3 regions of the Mesorhizobium sp. M0244 genome follow, and region 1 is predicted to be linked to each of the others. Evidence: predicted binding sites of a transcription regulator. Region 1 holds the regulator's gene; each other region holds the start of a gene.
The links. Region 1 encodes PhoB, which activates phosphate uptake and scavenging genes when phosphate is short. Its sites were predicted from a motif close to TGTCATNNANCTGTCAT; they were not measured.
Positions count from the first base shown of each region.

Region 1 (3,273 bases):
GAACCGGCCTCGGCCCTCGACCCGCTGTCGACCGCCAAGATCGAGGAACTGATCGACGAATTGCAAGCCGACTACACGATCGTCATCGTCACTCACAACATGCAGCAGGCGGCGCGCGTGTCGCGCCAGACTGCCTTCATGTATCTGGGTGAGCTGGTCGAGTTCGACCGGACCGAGAAGATCTTCACGTCGCCCCGCGAGAAGCGCACGCAGGACTACATCACCGGCCGCTTCGGCTGAGCGGTGCCGATCACGCAGACGAGGACAATATCATGGCCGAACATACAGTCGCGTCTTTCGACGAGGATCTCGAGCAGATCAGCAAGCTGATCCGCGACATGGCCGATCTCGCCGGTTCGATGGTCGGCGGGGCGACCAAGGCCCTGTTGAATTCCGACAATGCGCTGGCGCAGCGCGTTGTTTCGGACGACGCCATCATGGATGCGCGTCAACGCGAACTGGACGACCGCGCCATCACCCTGATCGCCAAGCGCCAGCCGATGGCCCACGATCTGCGCCATGTCGTCGGGGCGATCCGCATGGCCGGCGACCTCGAACGCATCGGCGACCTTGCCAAGAATATCGCCAAGCGTGTGAGTGCGGTCGGCCTCAGCGTCACGCCGCGCGACCTATCGCATTCCATCGATGCGATGGCGCAGCTGGTGCTCATCCAGGTGCAGGGCGTCATCGAGGAGTATGCTGCCGGCGATGCGGCCGCGCTGGCCAAGCTACGCGCCGCCGACGAGCGCATCGACGTCAAATACACGTCCGTGTTCCGCGAGCTGTTGACGTACATGATGGAAGACCCGCGCAACATCACCGCTTGCACGCATCTGCTGTTCTGCGCCAAGAATCTGGAGCGGATCGGCGACCATGTCACCAACATCGCCGAAAATGCGTATTATGTGCTGACCGGCGAGCAATTGCCTGTCAATCGTCCGAAGCAGGACGAAACGACAATGTCCGCACCGGTGACATGATGGGGGTGCCCAGCCGATGATCGCACCACGCATAATGGTGGTGGAGGACGAGGAGCCGTTGGGTGTGCTGCTCCGCTACAATCTCGAATCCGAAGGCTACCAGGTCGAGGTGGTGACACGCGGCGACGAAGCCGAGATCCGTTTGCAGGAGAATGTGCCCGATCTTCTGGTGCTCGACTGGATGATACCAGCGGTTTCCGGCATCGAGCTCTGCCGACGGTTGCGGGTGCGCCCCGAAACCGAGCGGCTGCCGATCATCATGCTGACCGCGCGCGGCGAGGAGAGCGACCGGGTGCGCGGTCTTTCGACCGGCGCCGACGACTATCTGGTCAAACCGTTTTCGACACCGGAATTCATGGCCAGGGTCAAGGCGCTGCTGCGCCGCGCCAAGCCGGAAGTGCTGTCCAGCGTGCTGAAGGTCGGCGACATCGTGCTCGATCGCGAATCGCACAGGGTCTATCGCAAGAAGAGCGAAATCCGGCTCGGGCCGACCGAATTCCGGCTGCTCGAATTCATGATGCGGCATCCCGGCCGCGTCTTCTCGCGCAGCCAGTTGCTCGATAATGTCTGGGGCGAGACGATCTACATCGACGAACGCACCGTCGACGTGCATGTCGGGCGGCTGCGCAAAGCCGTCAATAACGGCCGCATGCCGGATGTCATCCGCACCATCCGCGGTGCCGGCTATGCGATCAGGGAAGATTGACCTGCCTGGTCAGGCTACGTTCTTTCTGATGCCGGGCCTCATTTGCGCGCCCGGCGCGAAAATCTCCTGGTCGACGAAGCTTAACGCCCGCATCGCGCAGCCTTCGCGGATCAGCGGCAATTCGTTCGGCTCGGTGTCGAAGGAGATCGAGCTCGAATGCTGGCCACCGGCGGTCTGGGCGATGGCCTTGCGCAAGGCCGGCTCGATCAGATCGAAGGCGGCGGCACTGACGCCGACCATCGCGACCGGTGCTGGATCGATCAGCGCGAACAACGAGCCGAGACCGAAACCCAGCGCTTCGCCGGCCCTGCGGTAGGCCTCGCGTTCCGGCCCATCCTTCTCGCGGGCCCGGGCCGCCAACGCGCGCATGTCGGCGTCGCTGACGTCGGCGACCGGTTTGCTGTCTTCGCTCATCCCCGTAGCGTTGCGCCAGATGGCGTAATTGCCTGCATAGGCCTCGATGCAGCCGCGCCGCCCGCAACGGCAGAGCGCGCCGCCTGGACGATGGATCATGTGGCCAAACTCGCCGCCCGAGGAATGCGTGCCGGTGAACAGCTCGCCCTTCAGCACCAGCCCCATGCCGATGCCGTGCGAAAGCAGGATGGCGATGAAGTCGTCGCGATAGCGATCCGGATCGCGCCAGCGCAAAGCCACCGCCATCATATTGCAATCGTTCTCCACCGTGGCCGGGATGCCGAATTCGTCTTCCAGCATGTCGGCAAAGGCGATGTCCGTCTGCGGCGTGATCGGCGACCACAGCATGGCGCGTGCAGGGGAGTCGGTAATTCCCTGAATCGCCAGGGCGATGCGGGCGACACTGCGGACGTCAAGGTCTGGATCTTCCAGCCGGCGCCGGACGATGGCCATGCATTCGCGGATCAGCTCGTCGCGCGGCATGGTCAGCGTGTCCAGCCGGCGCTGTTCCTCGACGACCACCTGTCCCGCATAGTCGATGATGGCGGCCGACAGGAAATTCAGCGACAACACCACGGTCAGCACCGCCGCCGCTTCCGGGTTGAGGGCGAGGCCGACCTGCGGACGACCGCGTTTCAACGAAACGGGCTCGTTTGCCTTGCTCTCGGCGAGGATGCCTTCCCGTATCAGGTCGGAGGAGATCGCCGATATGGTCGAATGGCTGAGGCCGGTGGTTGCAGCGATCTCCGTACGCGACGGCTGGCTGGCCCGGCGCACCGCCGAGATCACCATCGCCCGGTTGCGCCGGCGCAAATCGTCATGGCGGATTCCGACCGACATCGTTTTGCTTTCCTCCCGGTTGCCGCGGCCGCTCATGAACCGGAAGCCGTCGGTAATGTCCGACAAATAGTGTCAGATACAGGCAAATAGTGTCAGATGCCGGCGGCGCTGTCATCGTTTATTCCGACACTCGAAAAAACTCGGAGAGTCATCAAAATCCATCAGAATCGATGTTGACAGCAGCCGGAGATCGGGTCAGTATTTTTTCGAGGCTCGAAAAAATTAACGCCTCTAGCTGGTCTTTGGGCCAATTGGTCACGCCGTACGCGGCGCAGGGAGGATATGATGAAGAAATTCACGACCGCCATTCTGGCGGGTGTCGCCATGACGCTG
Region 1 covers NZ_JAMYSE010000002.1:131,461-134,733, forward strand. The annotation lists gene pstB (phosphate ABC transporter ATP-binding protein PstB) at 1-240, shown strand, start outside; gene phoU (phosphate signaling complex protein PhoU) at 273-980, shown strand; gene phoB (phosphate regulon transcriptional regulator PhoB) at 997-1,686, shown strand; gene NKJ08_RS02960 (ROK family protein) at 1,696-2,940, opposite strand; gene xylF (D-xylose ABC transporter substrate-binding protein) at 3,226-3,273, shown strand, end outside.

Region 2 (3,273 bases), on a different contig from region 1:
TCGGTGGCCAAGCTTCTGACGCCCGGCGTCGGCGGTGCCCGCGAGCAATGGCGCGCCGGTGGCCTGTTGGCACAGTTCCTGCCGCAGTCGCCAGAGCGCATGCGCGTGCCTGACCTTCCCGGCGGCGATGGCGATCCGCGTGAGGAAATTCACGACCCGACCGACAATTCCTGGCAGGAACTGCTGGCGCTGCTTGGTACCATTGAACCGACCGAGCTGATCGATCCGACGATCGGTGCCGAGCGGCTGCTTTACCGGCTGTTCCACGAGCATGGCGTCCGCGTCTTCGGCGGCGCGCCGGTCGCCGACCAGTGCTCATGCTCGAGGGAGAAGATCCGCGGCATCCTCGAAGGTTTTTCCGCCGAGGAGATCAGGGACAGCACCGAGGATGGCAGCATTCACGTCGCCTGCGAATTCTGCTCGAAACAATATGACTTCGACCCGGCGGAGTTTGCAGCGGCCGGATGACGGCCGTCAATTGACGGTGCGCCGCGTGCCCGGCAAATCGAGCGAGAAGGCGGGGATGGCGACGTCGAACGTTTCGCCCCGCTTGTTGCGCATTGTGTAGTGCCCGACCATGATGCCGGACGGGGTCGAGAGCGGGCATCCAGACGTATACTGATAGCTGTCGCCGGGGTTGAGTCCGGGTTGCTCGCCGACGACCCCGGGGCCGCGCACTTCCTCGACCTTGCCGGTGCCGTCGGTAATGTGCCAGTAGCGCGACAGAAGCTGCACGAACTCGTCCGACTGATTGTCGATGGTCACCTGGTAGCCCCAGACATAGCGGTTTTGCGGCGGGTCGGAGTGATCCTCCAGATAGAACGGCCTGACCTGCACTTCGATGTTGCGGGTGACGGCACTGTACATAAACTGCTCCAAAGCCATGTAGACGGAATTTTCGACGCTCAGCGCAGTTTGGTCAACGATGCGCGTCGTCTCCTTGCCCGATCTCAAGCGCAGGTGCCGAAAAACAATGTCATTTGAGTGACACACGACAATGATGGTGTGCAGGCTTGTGCCGGGCGACTCAGCGTTCTGTCGAATTGTTGAAAACGGCCGTCATGCGGCCGACATTTCTGGAGTGACCAGATATCGATGGAACCGACGTTCGCAGCCGCCCTCCTTTCCATAGCCCTCCTTCTTTCAAATCTCGCCAGCATCCTGTTAGCTTCGCTGAAGCTGAAGCGACCAGCCAGGATCGCACCGCCCGCCGCCAACGCGCCGCCGGTATCGATCGTCGTCCCGGCGCGCGGCGTCGAGCCGTTTGCCGATGAGACGCTGGAGCGCGCCTTCTCACTCGACTGGCCGCGCTACGAACTCATCTTCTGCGTCGCCCATGCCGACGACCCGGTGGTCAAGCCGATCACCGCCGCAATGGCGCGTTTTCCAGCTATACGCGCCCGGCTGCTTGTCGGCGACGACCGCATCAGCGGCAATCCGAAACTCAACAATTGCGTGAAGGGTTGGGAAGCAGCGCATTATCGCTGGGTCATCCTTGCCGATTCCAACGTGCTTATGCCGAGCGATTATGTCCAGCAGCTGATGGCGGCATGGCGGCCCGATACCGGCCTTGTCTGCTCGACGCCGATCGGCTCGCGACCGGACGGGTTTTGGGGGGAGGTCGAATGCGCCTTTCTCAACCCGCTGCAGGCGCGCTGGCAATATGCCGGCGAGGCGCTCGGTCTCGGCTTTGCCCAGGGCAAGAGCATGTTGTGGAACAAGCCGATGCTCGACGCCAATGGCGGCATCCGCGCGCTGGCCGCCGAGATCGCCGAGGACGCCGCCGCGACCAAGCTGGTGAACCGGCTCGGATTGCGCGTCAACCTTGTCGCCTCGCCCTTCGAACAGCCGCTCGCCCGGCGCACGTTGGGCGAGATCTGGTCCCGGCAGGCCCGCTGGGCACGCCTGCGCCGCGTCACCTTTGCGCTGTTCTTCGCCCCCGAGATCCTGATCGGCGCGGCGCCGCCGCTGGTGCTTGCGCTGATCGCGGCGGCGGATGCCGGCGTCAGCCTACCGGCCACCGCCATTGCCGTGCTGGTCGCGGCCTACCTGCCGGAATGCGCCCTGGCCTCAGCCAAGGGATGGCACCTGTCGCTGCGCACCATCCCGGCGATGATGGCGCGGGACGTGATGCTTCCCGCCATTTGGGCGCGCGGCTGGCTGAGCAGCGCCGTCGACTGGCGCGGCAACGTGATGACCATCCAAACCAAGGCCGTCGCGGAACTGGAAGAGACCCCGTCCGGCGCCTGAGGGCACGTCCCGCTCACCTCTGTTCGGTCAGCCCCTTATCCGGCAGCTCTCAGCGCTTGTTCGATATCTTCGAGCAGATCGTCGGTATCTTCCAGGCCGACGGAAAGCCTGAGCGTGCCCGGTCCGATGCCGAGCTCGGCGCGGGCCTCATCGGTCAAGTTCTTGTGCGTGGTCGTCGCGGGATGGGTGATCAGGCTCTTGGCGTCGCCGAGATTGTTGGAAATCAGCACGATGTCGAGCGCGTTCTGGAAGGCAAAGGCCGCCGGCTTGCCGCCCTTCACATCGAGGCAGATCAGCGTCGAGCCGCCCGACATCTGCTTCTTGACCACGGCCGCTTGCGGGTGGTCGGCGCGGCCGGGATAGATGACGCGGGCGATTTCCGGGCGCTCGGCGAGAAAGTCCGCGATCCGGCCGGCACTTTCCGTCTGCTGTCGCACACGCAGCGGCAGCGTCTCCAGGCCTTTCAGCAGGGTCCAGGCATTGAAGGGCGAGAGGCTGGGCCCGGTGTGGCGGAAATAGTCATGCAGATTCTCGTCGATCCATTTCTTGTCCGACAAGATAACGCCGCCAAGGCAGCGCCCTTGGCCGTCAATATGCTTCGTGGCCGAATAGACGACGATGTGGGCGCCGAGCTGCAAGGGTTTTTGCTGCAAGGGCGTCGCGAAGACATTGTCGACGATCAGCCTGGCGCCGATCGAGTTGGCAAGCGCCGCGACGGCGGCGATGTCGACCACCTCCAGCGTCGGATTGGTCGGGCTTTCCAGGAAGAACAGTTTGGTGTTGGGCTTGACCGCTTTTTCCCAATTGGCGATGTCGGTGCCGTCGACCAGCGTTGCCTCGATGCCGTATTTCGGCGCCAGCGTCTCGACCACCCAGCGGCAGGAGCCGAACAGTGCGCGCGCCGCCACGATATGGTCGCCCGCTTTGGCGCTGCACAGCAGTGCTGCCGTCACCGCCGCCATGCCGGACGCCGTGGCGCGCGCGTCCTCGGCGCCTTCCAGCGCGCACATGCGCTTTTCGAAC
Region 2 covers NZ_JAMYSE010000055.1:13,026-16,298, forward strand. The annotation lists gene NKJ08_RS25960 (Hsp33 family molecular chaperone) at 1-468, shown strand, start outside; gene apaG (Co2+/Mg2+ efflux facilitator ApaG/CorD) at 475-867, opposite strand; gene NKJ08_RS25970 (ceramide glucosyltransferase) at 1,096-2,250, shown strand; gene NKJ08_RS25975 (O-succinylhomoserine sulfhydrylase) at 2,286-3,273, opposite strand, start outside.
Region 2: a site for PhoB is predicted at 975-991, ahead of NKJ08_RS25970 (ceramide glucosyltransferase). Genes of this name have one in related genera too.

Region 3 (3,273 bases), on a different contig from region 1:
CCGGCGGTCGGCGAGCAATTGATGAGCGTTGCGAATGGCCGCTTCGCCGCCCTTTACCGCGACATACATCCTATGCCTCCATCATCTTGATGCGCGTCGTGCGCGGCAGGCAGGCAATTCCGCCAGGGGTGGCGAGGATGATGTCGACGCCACGCGGAAAGCGCTGGTTATTCTGCTTCCACTGCTCGACGAAATGACGCGGCATCCGTGCCGGCGCGATCGTCGCCGTCCGTTCGATGCCGGGGCCTTCGAGCAATAGCGGAGCGCCGGAGACGAGATCGCTGACCTCGAGGATCAGCGTCGTGGAACGGTCCGGATAGTCCTGGGTGCCTTGCGAAAAGCCGTCGAGCGCCATCATCTCGGCCGGCGAGGCGATCAGCGCGAAATGTGCGTCGGCCGGCGTGTTGGCCAGTGGCGCGCCGGTATGGAAGCCGAGCCAGGATTTGATAGCGGGCGAGGCCTGCAAAGCCGGGTCGAGCCAGAGCGGCGTGTCGTTGTCGCACAGCGCCAGGGCTATGGCGCCGGCGGTGGCCGACAGCGGCGCCGGAGGGTGGGCAAGGACCGGCAGGGGCTGCACGCTGCCCGGCCGTGCCATCGCGTCCATGACGGCGCGGAACACCGTCTGCGCGTTGAAGACCGGATCGGCGAAACCGCCTTCGATCGATTGCACGGCTGCGTCCATCAGTCTTCTCCGCGTACCATGGTGAAGAAGTCGACCTTGGTCGCCGCCGTCTCGGCGCGGCGCTGTTCACGCGCCTTGGTCAGTGCGGCCTGCAAGGGGGCGACGATCCTGGTCTCGACTGCGTTACGGTGGGCGGGGTCCTGCCAGAGCGCGTCGGCAATCGCTGCCAGCCTTGCCTTTTGCTTGTCGCGGCCGAGTGCGTAGCAGTGGCCGACCTGCCCGGACGCAAGCCGCACCGTGGCGCGGGTGACCGTCGCCTCGCCGACATTGAAGGGCGCACCGCCACCGCCAATGCGACCGCGCACCGTAACCAGGCCGGTTTCGGGACCACGCAAAAGCTCCGCCTGGGAAGGCAGGCCGGACTCATTCCAGAGACGGACGATATCGTCGCCGGGGGCTTGTGCCAGTGTCGCCATGGCGGCTTTGCGCTCGGCCTGCTCTCGCGCTTCCTGTCCCCGCATGGCCGGTGCTCCTTGTGCGCTTAATTTGTCTATTGATATAGACAACTATACAAATTATACCCGTTATCTAGCGCGTGTCCATGACGGGTGAGTGACAAGAGCCAAAGTGGGCGCAAAGTTGGGGGCGGGAATGATCGGGCATGCCAACAGCATCGAGCGGCGCAGCGGTGTTGCACTGTGGCGCCAGATCGCCGACCAGATCCTGCGTTCGATCGCTATCGGGGATTTTCCCGAGAACGCGGCACTGCCGCCGGAGATCGTGCTAGCCGAGCGCTATGGCGTCAACCGCCACACGGTGCGCAGCGCCATCGCGGCGTTGGTGCAGGAGGGTGTGCTCAAGGCAGAGCAGGGGCGTGGCACTTTCGTGCTGTCGCGCAGGCGGCTGTCCTATCCGATCGGCACGCGCACGCGCTTTTCCGAAGGCCTGCAGGGCCAGGCGTCGGAGCGCAGGAGCGTCTTGCTGGCGTCGGCGGTCGAGCCGGCCAGCCGGCGCGTCGCCGAAGGGTTGGGCCTTGCCAAAGGGTCCGACGTCATTCGCCTGGAGACGCGCGGTGAAGCCGACGGACAGGCGGTGTCACGGGCCACCGGCTGGTTCGACGCCAAGCGCTTTGCCGGCATCGATGCCGTCATGGCGGAGACCGGATCCATCACCGCATCGCTCCAGCGCTTCGGCGTCAGCGACTATCTCCGGCAGTCGACGGTGCTGTCGGCGCGCCATGCGGATGCCGCCGATCTTGCCGACCTCGACCTCCAGCCAGGGGCCATCGTGCTGGTCACGGTCGCCGTCAACGTCACGCCGGACGGAAAGCCGATCCAGTTTGCCGAAACGCGGTTCCCAGCGGAGCGCGTCGAGCTGAAACTTTCGGCTCTCTGAGGCGCGCCAGCTTCGGCATCACCCGGCCTGGATGACCGCCTTGATCAACCCGGATTTCTCATGCGCCCAGCGGGCGAGGTCGCGCGGCGTCTCGCCAAGCGTCGTGCGGTGCGTGACGAGCTTTGCCAGCGGCACCGCGCCGTTGCGGATCGAGGCGGCGACATGGTCGAAATCGGCACGCAGGGCGTTGCGGCTGCCGATCAGCATCATTTCCCGCTTATGGAATTCAGGGTCGGAAAAGCTGATGTCGTCCTTGACGACGCTAACCAGCACCAATGTTCCGCCATGCGCGACATGGGCGAAGGCCGACTGCACCGATCGGGTGCTGCCGGTGGCGTCGAACACCGCGTCAAAACCATCGCCGCCGGTCGCCTGTCGGACCAGTTCGGGGGCAGCTCCCTGCGAGCCGTCGTGCGTCGCGAAGCCGAGTTCGCTTTCGGCAAAACCCAGCCTCTCCGTACTCATGTCGAGCAGTGTCACATCGAGCCCGGCGATGCGGGCAAACAGCGCCGTGCCGAGCCCGATCGGGCCCGCGCCTATGACCAGGGTGCGTGCGCCGGATTGAGCCAGCGAGCGCCGTACTGCATGGGCGCCGATCGCCAGGAATTCGACGGCGGCGGCATCGGCCAGCGACAGGCCGTTTGCCGGATAAAGATTTTGCGCCGGCACCAGGATCTGCTCGCACATGGCGCCGTCGCGGTGGACGCCGAGCACCTCGATCTTCACGCAGCAATTCGGCTTGCCTTGCCGGCAGGCGATGCATTGGCCGCAAGCGAGGTAGGGATTGACGATCACCGGCTCGCCGATTGCGAGGTCGACGCCTTCGCCAGCCTCGATCACGGTTCCCGAGACTTCGTGGCCCATGATGCGGGGATAGGCGAGGAACGGATGCTTGCCTTCGAAGATGTGATAGTCGGTGCCACAGATGCCGACATGGCTGACCGCGACCAGCGCCCAGCCGGAGGGCGGCGCGGCCGGCGCCGGCCGATCTTCAAGGACAAGGTCGCCGGGCGAGCGGCAGATGACGGCTTTCATGCTTCAATCCAGTTTATTTGCCGCGTCGGCGCAGGCCGTCGAAATAGACGATGACGATGATCAGCACGCCGGTGATGATGCGCTGCCAGAAGGCGTTGACGTTCAAGAGATTGGCGCCGTTGTTGATGGTGGCGAGGATGAAGGCGCCGAGCAGCGGCCCGTGCACGGAGCCGACAGCGCCGAACAGCGAGGTGCCGCCGATCACCGAGGAGGCGATCGCC
Region 3 covers NZ_JAMYSE010000004.1:159,103-162,375, forward strand. The annotation lists gene NKJ08_RS05580 (carbon-phosphorus lyase complex subunit) at 1-69, opposite strand, end outside; gene phnH (phosphonate C-P lyase system protein PhnH) at 71-682, opposite strand; gene phnG (phosphonate C-P lyase system protein PhnG) at 682-1,143, opposite strand; gene phnF (phosphonate metabolism transcriptional regulator PhnF) at 1,274-2,017, shown strand; gene NKJ08_RS05600 (zinc-binding alcohol dehydrogenase family protein) at 2,036-3,052, opposite strand; gene NKJ08_RS05605 (ABC transporter permease) at 3,066-3,273, opposite strand, start outside.
Region 3: a site for PhoB is predicted at 1,224-1,240, ahead of phnF (phosphonate metabolism transcriptional regulator PhnF). Genes of this name have one in related genera too.